DNA from 2 places in the Peribacillus sp. P4_C12 genome. Region 1 is predicted to be linked to the other one. Evidence: riboswitches for the same ligand, from Rfam matches in the RefSeq annotation. Region 1 holds a riboswitch; the other holds the start of a gene.
What was found. A riboswitch is a leader RNA that binds a small molecule or an ion and turns the genes downstream of it on or off. The one in region 1 is predicted to bind cyclic di-GMP.
Positions count from the first base shown of each region.

Region 2: it holds a riboswitch for cyclic di-GMP, as region 1 does, so the genes downstream of both, AC1DUW_RS07270 (anti-repressor SinI family protein) here and AC1DUW_RS13460 (anti-repressor SinI family protein) in region 1, are expected to answer to the same signal.

Region 1 is NZ_JBFUIB010000088.1:2,341-7,687, reverse strand. Features, by position in the region: gene AC1DUW_RS13475 (CpsD/CapB family tyrosine-protein kinase) at 1-354, opposite strand, end outside; gene AC1DUW_RS13470 (YveK family protein) at 341-1,084, opposite strand; gene AC1DUW_RS13465 (acyltransferase family protein) at 1,107-2,288, opposite strand; cyclic di-GMP riboswitch class I at 3,076-3,157, shown strand; gene AC1DUW_RS13460 (anti-repressor SinI family protein) at 3,164-3,316, shown strand; gene AC1DUW_RS13455 (hypothetical protein) at 4,054-4,191, shown strand; gene AC1DUW_RS13450 (YwzD family small protein) at 4,502-4,633, shown strand; gene AC1DUW_RS13445 (VanZ family protein) at 4,800-5,108, shown strand; gene AC1DUW_RS13440 (hypothetical protein) at 5,254-5,347, shown strand, end outside.
Region 2 is NZ_JBFUIB010000025.1:10,362-15,708, forward strand. Features, by position in the region: gene secA (preprotein translocase subunit SecA) at 1-754, opposite strand, end outside; gene AC1DUW_RS07265 (helix-turn-helix domain-containing protein) at 1,195-1,518, shown strand; gene AC1DUW_RS07270 (anti-repressor SinI family protein) at 1,668-1,808, opposite strand; cyclic di-GMP riboswitch class I at 1,845-1,931, opposite strand; gene AC1DUW_RS07275 (hypothetical protein) at 2,029-2,307, opposite strand; gene hpf (ribosome hibernation-promoting factor, HPF/YfiA family) at 2,800-3,357, opposite strand; gene fliT (flagellar protein FliT) at 3,613-3,954, opposite strand; gene fliS (flagellar export chaperone FliS) at 3,954-4,355, opposite strand; gene AC1DUW_RS07295 (flagellar hook-associated protein 2) at 4,382-5,347, opposite strand, start outside.

The DNA.
Region 1 (5,347 bases):
ACAGAAAAGACTATCCTTTATATGTATAGCATGATCCCTATTTTTGGGGTGCTCACCTAAGAGCAAGTTGGTCAAACCAAATGAATTATCGATATTAAACACATGATGTAGAGAAGGTTGGCGAAGATTAGCATCCACTACCAGCACTCGTTTACGCTGTTCAGAAAAGGCAAGGGCTAAGAACGCGGTTGCATTAGCTATATTTTGTGAATGTGTAAGTGATGTAACCATTAATAGTGAATCTTCTTTTTTGAGATTGGATTCGATATTGTTACATATCGAATAAAATTGTTCTTTATTGTTGACATCATTTAGATAAAAGGATTGTTTCCTTGTGAATTTAATAGCCACCATGTTCACCTCGTTCCGTAGAGGATAATGTCTGATAAGGTGTTTTCCGTTTTTTGTTTTTCATTTTTGTATTTAAGTTCACTCTTCCTAACAATGGAAGTCCAAGACGCTCAAGCTCACGATCGCTGTAAGCCGCATCATCAAAGTGCTCTCGAAGAAGTGCTAAACCTATTCCAGCAAAAAAACCTATTACGATGGAAATGGCTATAATAAACTTTGGTTTTGGAAAAAGAAGTTCTGCTTGTTCCATTTCGTTATCATTAAGAATATTAATCTGTTTTACATTTGCAAACTCTTTAAATTTAGTTATGGACTGCATTGCGACAGCCTGTGCAATGGCTTTAGCTGATTCAGGATTAGAATCTTTGACAGTAATAATAATAATCTGCGAATTATCTCTATTGGTAATGGAAACTTGCTTGAGTAACTCATAACTTGAAGTCTTTAGGTTTAACGAATCTTTAACTCCTGTCATAATTTGTGGGCTTTTAATGATATCCATGTACGAAAGAGCCAACTGTCTGTTTTCTTGCACTTTATTTATGGAAGTTTCCTTTTCTCCCATACTTAAAGATCCTGCCAGAACTTGAGTTGAGTACTGATAAGTTGGTTTCATAATGTACATGGACGAAAAAATAACGAAACCAGTAATACAAAGTGTAGAAAGTATAATGATTACTATTCGCTTTTTTAAGATACGTATAAAATCTTTAATTTTTACTTTTTCATTCATCTATTTCACCACTGGTAAGCTTTTACCCTATTTTTCTTTTTACAGGTTTAGGGTTCACGGATATTTCTGTTACTGGTTCTTTTCTTCTAGTAATATACGATCCAAGGTTCATGCATGGTTTTTCAACGAATACATACGCCAATGAAGATAGTAAAAAGGAAAAGAAGAAGGAAAACATTAATATCAAGCCGGTAGGCAACTTATCATAAAATAGGTACATGAATGAGAATAACGAGATGAGATGATACAAATACAGACTATAAGAAATTTTACCGAGAAAAGTAAGTGCTTTAGACCGTAATAATGATGAAAGTTTTAAGGAAGATAAGCTCATAATCATAAAGATACAAACACCACACGATACAACATAGTCCCTGAAAATATAATTGTTTAATAAATCTACTTCACCAATTATTCCTTCGTACATAAAACAAATAAATGCGATCATCAGTACTATAATTTTTACAGTTTTTTTCATTTTGGAAGTATAGTTAAATAGGTCATGGCGATACTTCGCTAATATTGCTCCCAATAAAAAAATAGTTATGTAGTGGAAACTCAAAAGACTGCTAGTTATGTTCAAATTAGAACCAAACAAATATAAAACTATAGTTGATGAAAAACTTAAAAAAATAAGCCAAAATAAGGAGTATTTAAGCTCTTTGCGAATAAATAAAAGTATCAAAAATGGAAAAATGATCGAAATCCTCATTTCGTGAACAAGAGACCATATAACATTGTTATAGGCGTCAGTATTGTAACTTCCGATAAACAAAAGATGTTGTAATAATAGAGCTGGTGTGTCTGATACGGTCCAGGATTTGCTAAACCAGTTACTAATAAACGGCAAATCATTATGGCTTAAAAGCATTTTAGCCAATATAGCTATAATTATTGCTACTAGATATGGTAAATAAATTCGAAAAACTCGTTTTATTAAGTATGTAGGATAATGGAATTTCGCATTATTAATAGATAAATACAAAACAAAACCACTTAATACAAAGAATAGAATGACAGACTCATTGCCGCTACTGAAAAAAAGTCTTAGAGGAGTTTCCTTGAATAAATAGAATATGAAGGGACTGCTTGAATCATACCGATAACTTGCATATGATGGGTATATCATCATATAATGCCCAATTAATACTATAAGTGCAGCTAATCCTCTTAGTGAGTCTAATTCCTCATATCTACTAGACATATTCCCCCTCCATAAGAACCGTTTTTTTTATAATATAGCATTTGTTCGTTATAAAGTATAGTTAGTTCTCTAAAACAGACAAAGGTAGACAAAAATAGACAAAAAAAGTAAAAAGGTGAACCATGGTATCCTAATCTATAAGCAAATTATTAGGGGAAGTTTAAATTTGAATCTACAAGGAAATTCCGGAAAGCTGGTAAATTTCAATCTTCTTGGAATTTGAATTTAAAAAACTTTAAAAAAGTGTAACTGACCAGTTGGTATTTAGGGGAGGTTATATAAGGGATATACAGTTGTTCATTCAAAGTCAGTTTTAAAGTAAAGTGGGGGACGGACAAAACTGTTTATGTCAAAGGTTTATATATAGTAGTTTTTTTATGTTTAGTATATAAAGGAAGAGAATTAGTTATAGCCTGTCATTAGACTAAAGAATATAGACCTTAAGATTATTAAGAAGATATTTGAATTACTTACTAATTAAAACTTTATCGAATAATGTTATAAAGTAATTAATAGTTATCTATTAACAATTGTTAACTTATTAAGTATAATTAATCTCAATATAGTAATTGAAAAGTAAGGACGCAAACCCCAGTTCTAAGGCATTTGCTAGGAGGCTGGTTTACCGCAAAAAGGATGAAATGAATTTATGCCTTTAATTCAAATGAGAGAAATCTGGACACACATTAAATTAATTTGAGTTAAGCTTTTTAAATCAGATAATGGAAGTGTCTTCATCAAGGTTTTTAATCACCATCGTAAGAAGATTATGTAAAATGTTCAATACTCCTGAGAAGGGCAAACCTATTGAAAAGTAGGGACGCAAAATTACAGGTCTAAGGCTATGCTAAGACGGCTGTGTTACCACAAATAGGGTGAAAAAAGAAGATATGCAGAAAAAAATGGATGCTGAATGGGTTTATTTAATTTTGGAAGCAAAAAGTTTAGGGGTTTCCATTCAAGAAGTGCGAGATTTTATTCAGAATGAACAGAACTTGAATAATCAGCCTCATAAGAATTGGAATTAGAAAAACAATAAGATACATATACTTTGAAGGGCTGTTATTCAGCCTTTTTTTTATGAACTGGATTCTACTTTTACCTTTTGTTATAACTTAAAAGCTTGCGGATGATGCGATCTTTTATCAACAAAACTATTCATTTTCGTGGGATGATACCTAAGAGTTTCTTATAGATTAGAACAATATATTGTTAGTTCCCTATAGTATTGTTAGGAAATTGTAAGTACCAATATTTCTATAGAATATTCGGTATAATTAGATATTTTTCCTGACTAGAATGTTCCGGCTCTAAGACTTTTCAACAAGTAGTAAAATATTTAATAAAAAATTAGGATAATAAGTATATAGTACTATTGTAAGCGTTTTCTTATTGGATTAATATGAAGAAGGTAGTGAGTACAAAGAAGCGGTATTATTTAAGAACAGTAAATGGTTTAAACAAATTACAGCCCTGAAAACAGTTCTTTAGCAACAGATAGAGATAGAAAACTTTTTAATGGTGAATGAAACCTTGGACAGTTTAATAGGGTAATTGGTATATTAGAATATTTTGGAATAATGTATTTTGTATGATTTATAGTAGACTATAAAGTGACGAATAGATATAAATGCCCAACAAAAAATAGTGAATAATCACTTAATATTTTTGTGTATTTGACGATACTAAAGTATAAAGATCAAGCTAATAGGACTTCGCAGTAGGCGATGTCAAGCTGCCATCAAAATACGAGGAGAATAATTTGATGACAAAAAATAAATATATTACGTTCGAGGAAGTTTATGAAAAGAAAGAAAGAAGCAAGAAAATTTTTATTGGGTCTTATATTACTATTATTTTAATCTTGATTTCATTATTGACTTTTTTTCTTGGTCGATCATAAGGTGTTTATCAAATAGGGCTGAGAAATCAGTCCTTTTTTGATTTCATTTTCTTTTGTTTTTTACAGCTAATGAACTACAAATATTCAACTGATGATATTAATAATCCGTCAATTATGAACTTTTTGTGATCATATCTTTTAATATTTCTTTAAAAATTCTGATTTAACCCTTTTTGGATTTATTCCGCTTGCTAATGCACTTTTTATATGTGATTATCAATTAAAAGAGCTATATTCCTTATTTTAGAAAAATAGGTTTAGTACAACTGTCTTATATAGTGGCTCTATTCAAATTGGAGTGGATATTCTAATGAATTTTATTGATATATTACTAGATACGTATACAAAAGGCGAGTTTCAGCAGGATGTTACAGTAAATGATCTTGTGGAAGATCTTAAGGAAAAACTAAGCGGTATCATTGAGGAACATGATAGAATATGATCCGTAAGTTCTGTAAGTGGTTAATCCCAGCTTTGTTCGTTTTATGGGCCATGTTAATCTTCTTTTTTTCCTCGCAGACGTATGAGGAGCAAAGGATTTCTCCCTTTTTAGCGCAGTTCAATACTCCGTATTGGTATGAAAAATTCGGTGGTATGGTGGGCTTGAGGTGAGTGTTCATACAGCTGGAGTAGCCGGCTTTCTAGAGTTTTTTATTCGAAAGGGTGCCCATCTTATTATCTTTTTTGTGTTCGGTTTTTTGACGATTTGTGTTTGGCGCACTTTTGTAAAAAACAGCGTTATTACGTTTTCAGGTGCTCTTTTGTGTGTCCTTTTTTATGCTAGTGGGGACGAACTGCATCAAAAATTCACAGGTGGACGTACCCCCTTGTGGCAGGATGTTATGCTTGATACATTTGGTGGGTTGCTAGGCATTCTATGCTTTCTTATAATAAATCGACGGCGAAAGCGTCATTGAACTATTTCCCCTTTATACTTCAGCTCCGAAATCTCCCATGAAACCGTACCCATACAATACCTAAGAAGTATGTCTAACAACATGCTTCTTTTTTATCGTTTATCCCATATATATTAAGCAATGACCTTTGTGAAGGTGATGAAAGATGAAAAGACAAAATAAGAGTCCAAAAGGAATATTGGCAAGTATGCTCCTAGTTTTAGCTGTAGGAGGTTGTATCATTTTTCTTTGGCCGAGTG
Region 2 (5,347 bases), on a different contig from region 1:
ACGTATAGTCCGTTTCTTTTTGTAACGTCCTCACAAACGCATTTGCTTGGATGTAAAGCTGCGCCGATTTTTGCGCTGAACCAGAAATAATCAATGGCGTTCTCGCTTCATCAATCAAAATCGAATCGACTTCATCGATGACAGCAAAATGCAACGGACGCTGTACCATTTGTTCTTTATACAAAACCATATTGTCACGCAAGTAATCAAAGCCTAACTCATTATTCGTGCTATAAGTAATGTCAGCATTGTAGGCAGCTTGTTTTTCTTCTTTAGAATGACTGTTCAAATTCAACCCAACAGTCAAACCCAGGAAATCATACAATACACCCATCTCAGTTGCATCACGGTGCGCCAAGTATTCATTGACAGTCACGACATGCACACCTTTACCAGTAATCGCGTTTAAATAAACCGGCATGGTTGATGTTAATGTTTTACCTTCCCCCGTTTTCATCTCAGAGATGTTTCCATCATGAAGTGATGCCCCACCCATGATTTGAACACGGTAAGGATACAAACCAAGAGCTCGTTTTGCCCCTTCACGCGCAACCGCAAAAGCTTCAACAAGCAAATCATCCACGGTTTCCCCGTTTTGATAACGCTCCTTAAACTCCTCTGTTTTGGCGCGCAACTGCTCATCCGATAACGCAGCTGTCTCATCAGCCAGCGCTTCGACCTGATCAGCGACTTTTTCCAGACGCTTAATTTCTCGCTTATTCGGATCAAAAACTTTATTTAATATATTAAGCATTCAATAACGCTCCTCTATTATGGTAATGATCATTCAATAACACATTCATATAAGTAAGAAGAAACACACCTTCTGTTAATACTAATCCAAGCTTAATTTTAACACTTCTATTCTAGAGGTACAACTTCATGTCACTCTATGTCTATGGACCTGAATTCAGTTCTTACGAAAAACATTGGATAAAAGAGGGGTAAAACTGTTAAAATAGAGGGAAGTAGCAAAAGTACATTACACACTCCCCACTTTTCACATGAGTCTTTAGCAAGACAAACGAAAATGCGAAGTAAACAGTAACCTTCTATCAATAGATATTTTGGGTCCCTCTATACTGATAGTCAGTTGAAGCAATCTAGCTTTTCAGGCTTCCTATTCCTGTGATTTTATGTGGGTTTAAAACTTATAAATCGAAGATAAATAGAACATGTTTCGAGGTGGTATTGTTGATTGGTGAACGTGTAAAAAAACTGCGAGAAGAAAAGAAAATGTCAATGACTGAACTAGCCGATAAAGCCGGAGTAGCAAAGTCATACTTAAGTTCGCTCGAGCGTAACTTACAAACGAATCCTTCTATTCAATTTCTCGAAAAAATCTCTGCTGTACTTAACATTCCTGTAGATGCCCTTCTTTACGATGCGCCAAATAAGGAATCCTTGGACACTGACTGGATGAAAATTGTTGAGGAAGCTATGAATTCTGGCGTTTCAAAACAACAATTCAGAGAGTTCATTGAGTTTAATAAATGGAGAAAAGATAAAGAAGAATAGATGAATTATAAACTATCTACACAAACATAAATAGTACTGATCTATCAAACTAGTATTGGTAGAATTTTAGAAAATAAAATAATCCCTATAGACAGCTATGTTGTAAATCAACTGTTTATAGGGATGTTTTTTTCATTCCTTTTTGGTTCTTAGTTTTCATTGTTCTCCTCTAGTGACACATTTAGATTCTCTTTTTTAAAAAAAGCACTAATTTCTTCTTTCTTTAAACCCAATTTCCTAGCTTCTGAAATCAACTTCACCCATTCTTGATCCACTTCCACGTTAACCACCTCTTTTATCCTCCTAAAATACTACTTGTATGTATTTCAGGCAGACCAGCCATCTTAGCATTAAGCAAACTTAGGCCTGTGCCTTTGCGCCCTCATCTTTCGCTGAGCTTGCCTTTGTCAGGGTAATTATTACAAAAACTATATTATTATGTTATTATAGCGAATATTCACTCCAAATATTGCCACTTTATGTCGCTAATTTACCACAATGTATAACTTTTTATCGACAAAATATTACAAAATCAAGAAATCCATGATATTTTTTGTCTATTTCATGTACAAAACAAGATGGTTCAAATGATTCACGTTCTTTTTTTATAAAATTATAAACATTGCCCTTCTTATTCAAACGATGAGGCATATTAATTCTTTCCATAATAAGTGCATCAAAGGCTTTTTGCGCAGACAGGTCCTCACCGCAGGTCGGACAAAGCCAACCTCCATATTCTGCACTGCTAAAAGACGCTCTATGACATGTATAGCAATTTTTCTGATACAAAAATCCAACTCCTCTGCACCATAATCAAATTGTTTTATATAAATAATTATTGTTCTTTTTAAAGAACTTTAATCCGAGTATAGTACAATAGGAGGGGTTATTTAAATAGGTATAAATGTCTATTTATCTTATTAAAGAACATAAAATGTTCTTTTTAAAGAAAATACAATACATTCCATACTTCATTGTGTTTTTTAGAGAACAATGAAATCCCCAGGAGCCAACCAATTAATCGATACTATTTGATACCTTGTTTTCAACAGATGAATTTTACTTATTATCACATTATCAAAACACTTATCGAATTGCCGAAAAATATTTAAGGAAAAAGGAAGGAAATATAAACAACCATTGACTTCTATGGTTGAAATCGATGGTTATTTTTCCAGAGCTTATCGAACTCCTTAGCCCAAATGAACATTGCAATGGATAGAGTAAAATGTAAAAAGCACAACCCATAGTCTGGGTTGTGCTTTTGTTTATAGATTCATATTAACTAGGTTCAATTAATCCGTAGCGCCCATCTTTACGACGGTACACAACGTTCGTTGTATTTGTATCCGCATTAGTGTAAACGAAGAAACTGTGACCAAGCATATTCATTTGCAGAATCGCTTCTTCACTATCCATTGGTTTCAAATCAAAGCGCTTATTGCGGACTACTTCAATATCAGTATCATCTTCAAATTCATCCACCACTTCATCAATTTCCGTATTAAAGGCGAACGCCTCAGGAGTTGTTGATAAGTTGTTACGGAATTTACGATTGACTTTCGTTTTATGTTTACGAATTTGGCGTTCAAGCTTGTCATTAATCAAGTCAATAGCAGCATACATATCCGCATTTTCCTCTTCAGCGCGAAGAACCAAATTCTGCATAGGAATCGTCACTTCGACCTTGGATGTATTATTGTTAACTTTCAAATTCACTAACACATTTGCATCTGGTGTATTGTTAAAATATCGTTCTAACTTGCCAATTTTCTTTTCGACGTATTCTCGAATTGCTGGAGTTACCTCAATGTTTTCACCGCGTACGTTGTAATTCATAAAGTGAGTCCTCCTTAAATTAAGACTATACAGTTAGATTCTACAATACCCCTCCGGTTTCCTTTAGAAACACATCATGAAATATGTCGAAATTTTGAAACAATTGTCGGAAGGTTAGGAAAGGGTTGATGTCTGCCCTAGCTTTATTATAACAAATACAAAGCTATAAAGAAAAAATTAAGCCCTTAATATTTACAGAAAATTTAAAAACAATTAACATTAAAACTGTTTGCAATTAAAACGGCTGATTAATATCTAATTTCTTTTATCGTAGAACACGCCATCTGTGGATAATGATTGATAAGGGTTCACATATTTATTAGTAGATTCTTTTTTGAGACTTAGCTGTTTAATATCGCGTTGGATTTCTACTTTTTGTTCTTCTAGGAGTTGTGAAACTTTTTCGTTGAGTTCGATTAACTTCTTCCCTAAATCCTGTTCAGAATCAGAAAAAGGCGGTTGAATCCCTGCCATCAACTTCTCCCGCTCCTCAAGTAAGGCCTCAACCTTTTCAATTTTCCGGTCCCGATCCTGCTCATTTTCCAACGTCGAAAGCAATTGGTTCGTTGCCTCATAAAAATGTTGAATAGCTCCCATTATGCTTGACCACTATTGGCAAATTGCTTCTGGCGGTTCAACTGAATAGCTTCCTTCCATGTATCACGAAACTCCATGACAAACCCTTCAACCTCTTCTAAAATATCCAGATCACTTTTAATGTTGGCTTCAATCAAGCGTCGATTCAAATAATCATAAAGGGACATTAATTCCTTGGATATAGCCAAATCCATTTTTAATGTGACCATTAGCTCCTGAATGATTTTTTGCGCTTTAATTAAATTCGTGTTTTTTTCTTGAAAGTTTTTTTCCGCAATTGCTTTTTTGCTCAATGTAATAAACTTAAGGCATCCATTATAAAGCATTAACGTAAGTTCACCTGGAGAGGCAGTATTCACCGAATTTTGTTGATAAGATTGGTAGGGATTATTGATTGCCATCATTCAAACTTCCTTTCTAAAGTTGCTTAGCTGAAATACTGAGATAGGCTGCTGCTTTGACTATTCGCTTTCGAAATCGCTTTCTCCATGGCTGTGAATTGATTATAATAGCGGGTTTCTAAAGCCTTCAGCTTGTCTTGCCAACTATCTATTTTCGTATTGTAGCTATTTAAGAGTTTTCCAATCGTGAAAGTTGAATTATTAACAGAAGTCGCTTTACCTGCTTTATCTTGGATATTAGTCATCGTCGCTTTGATATCAGCCCTCAACCTTTTGGCCAATCCCATTTCACCACTTGTTTCTCCTGATTTCATAAACAAATCATAAATTTTGTTTGGATCCTCTGAAATAGCAGCACGCAGTTTTTCTTCGTTAATGGTTAGCTTACCACCTTCAAGATAGTTACTTGTAGTAGTTATTCCAATTTCACTTAATGAGTTGACGGAGTTGCTTCCACCAACAGAGGTATATAGCGAGGTCCGCATTTTCGTAAGAAGACCCGCTAACATAGAATCTCCCCGAAGTGTCCCACTCTTTGCCTTCGTTTCCCACAGTTTAATTTCATCCTCAGTCATGTCTTTCCTTTGTGCCGTGGTCAACGGTTGGTATGCACGGTACTTTGTTTCATCTGTCTTCGTTTTGATGTTAGCAAGTATCTCGTTGTACTTATTCACAAACTGGGTAACAGTATCTAGAACTGCGTCTACATCTGAGGTAGACGAAAAGGTTACCGGACCCGTATTCCCCTGTTTAAGAGTAATTTCAACACCGTTAATAGTGAATGTGTTGGTGGAACGTTCAATATCCAGACCGTTATAATTTAAGGTTGCATTTTGACCGGCCGTTCCTCTACTCGCTCCAACAGCAGCAATATTATTTTCATCTAAATTTAGGAGATCCGTAAAGAGTGTACCACTCAAACCAATTTCTGCAGTAACACTCGTTCCATCTTCTCTTGTTAATCCAGTTGGAACTGCCCCCGTGTTTTTCGC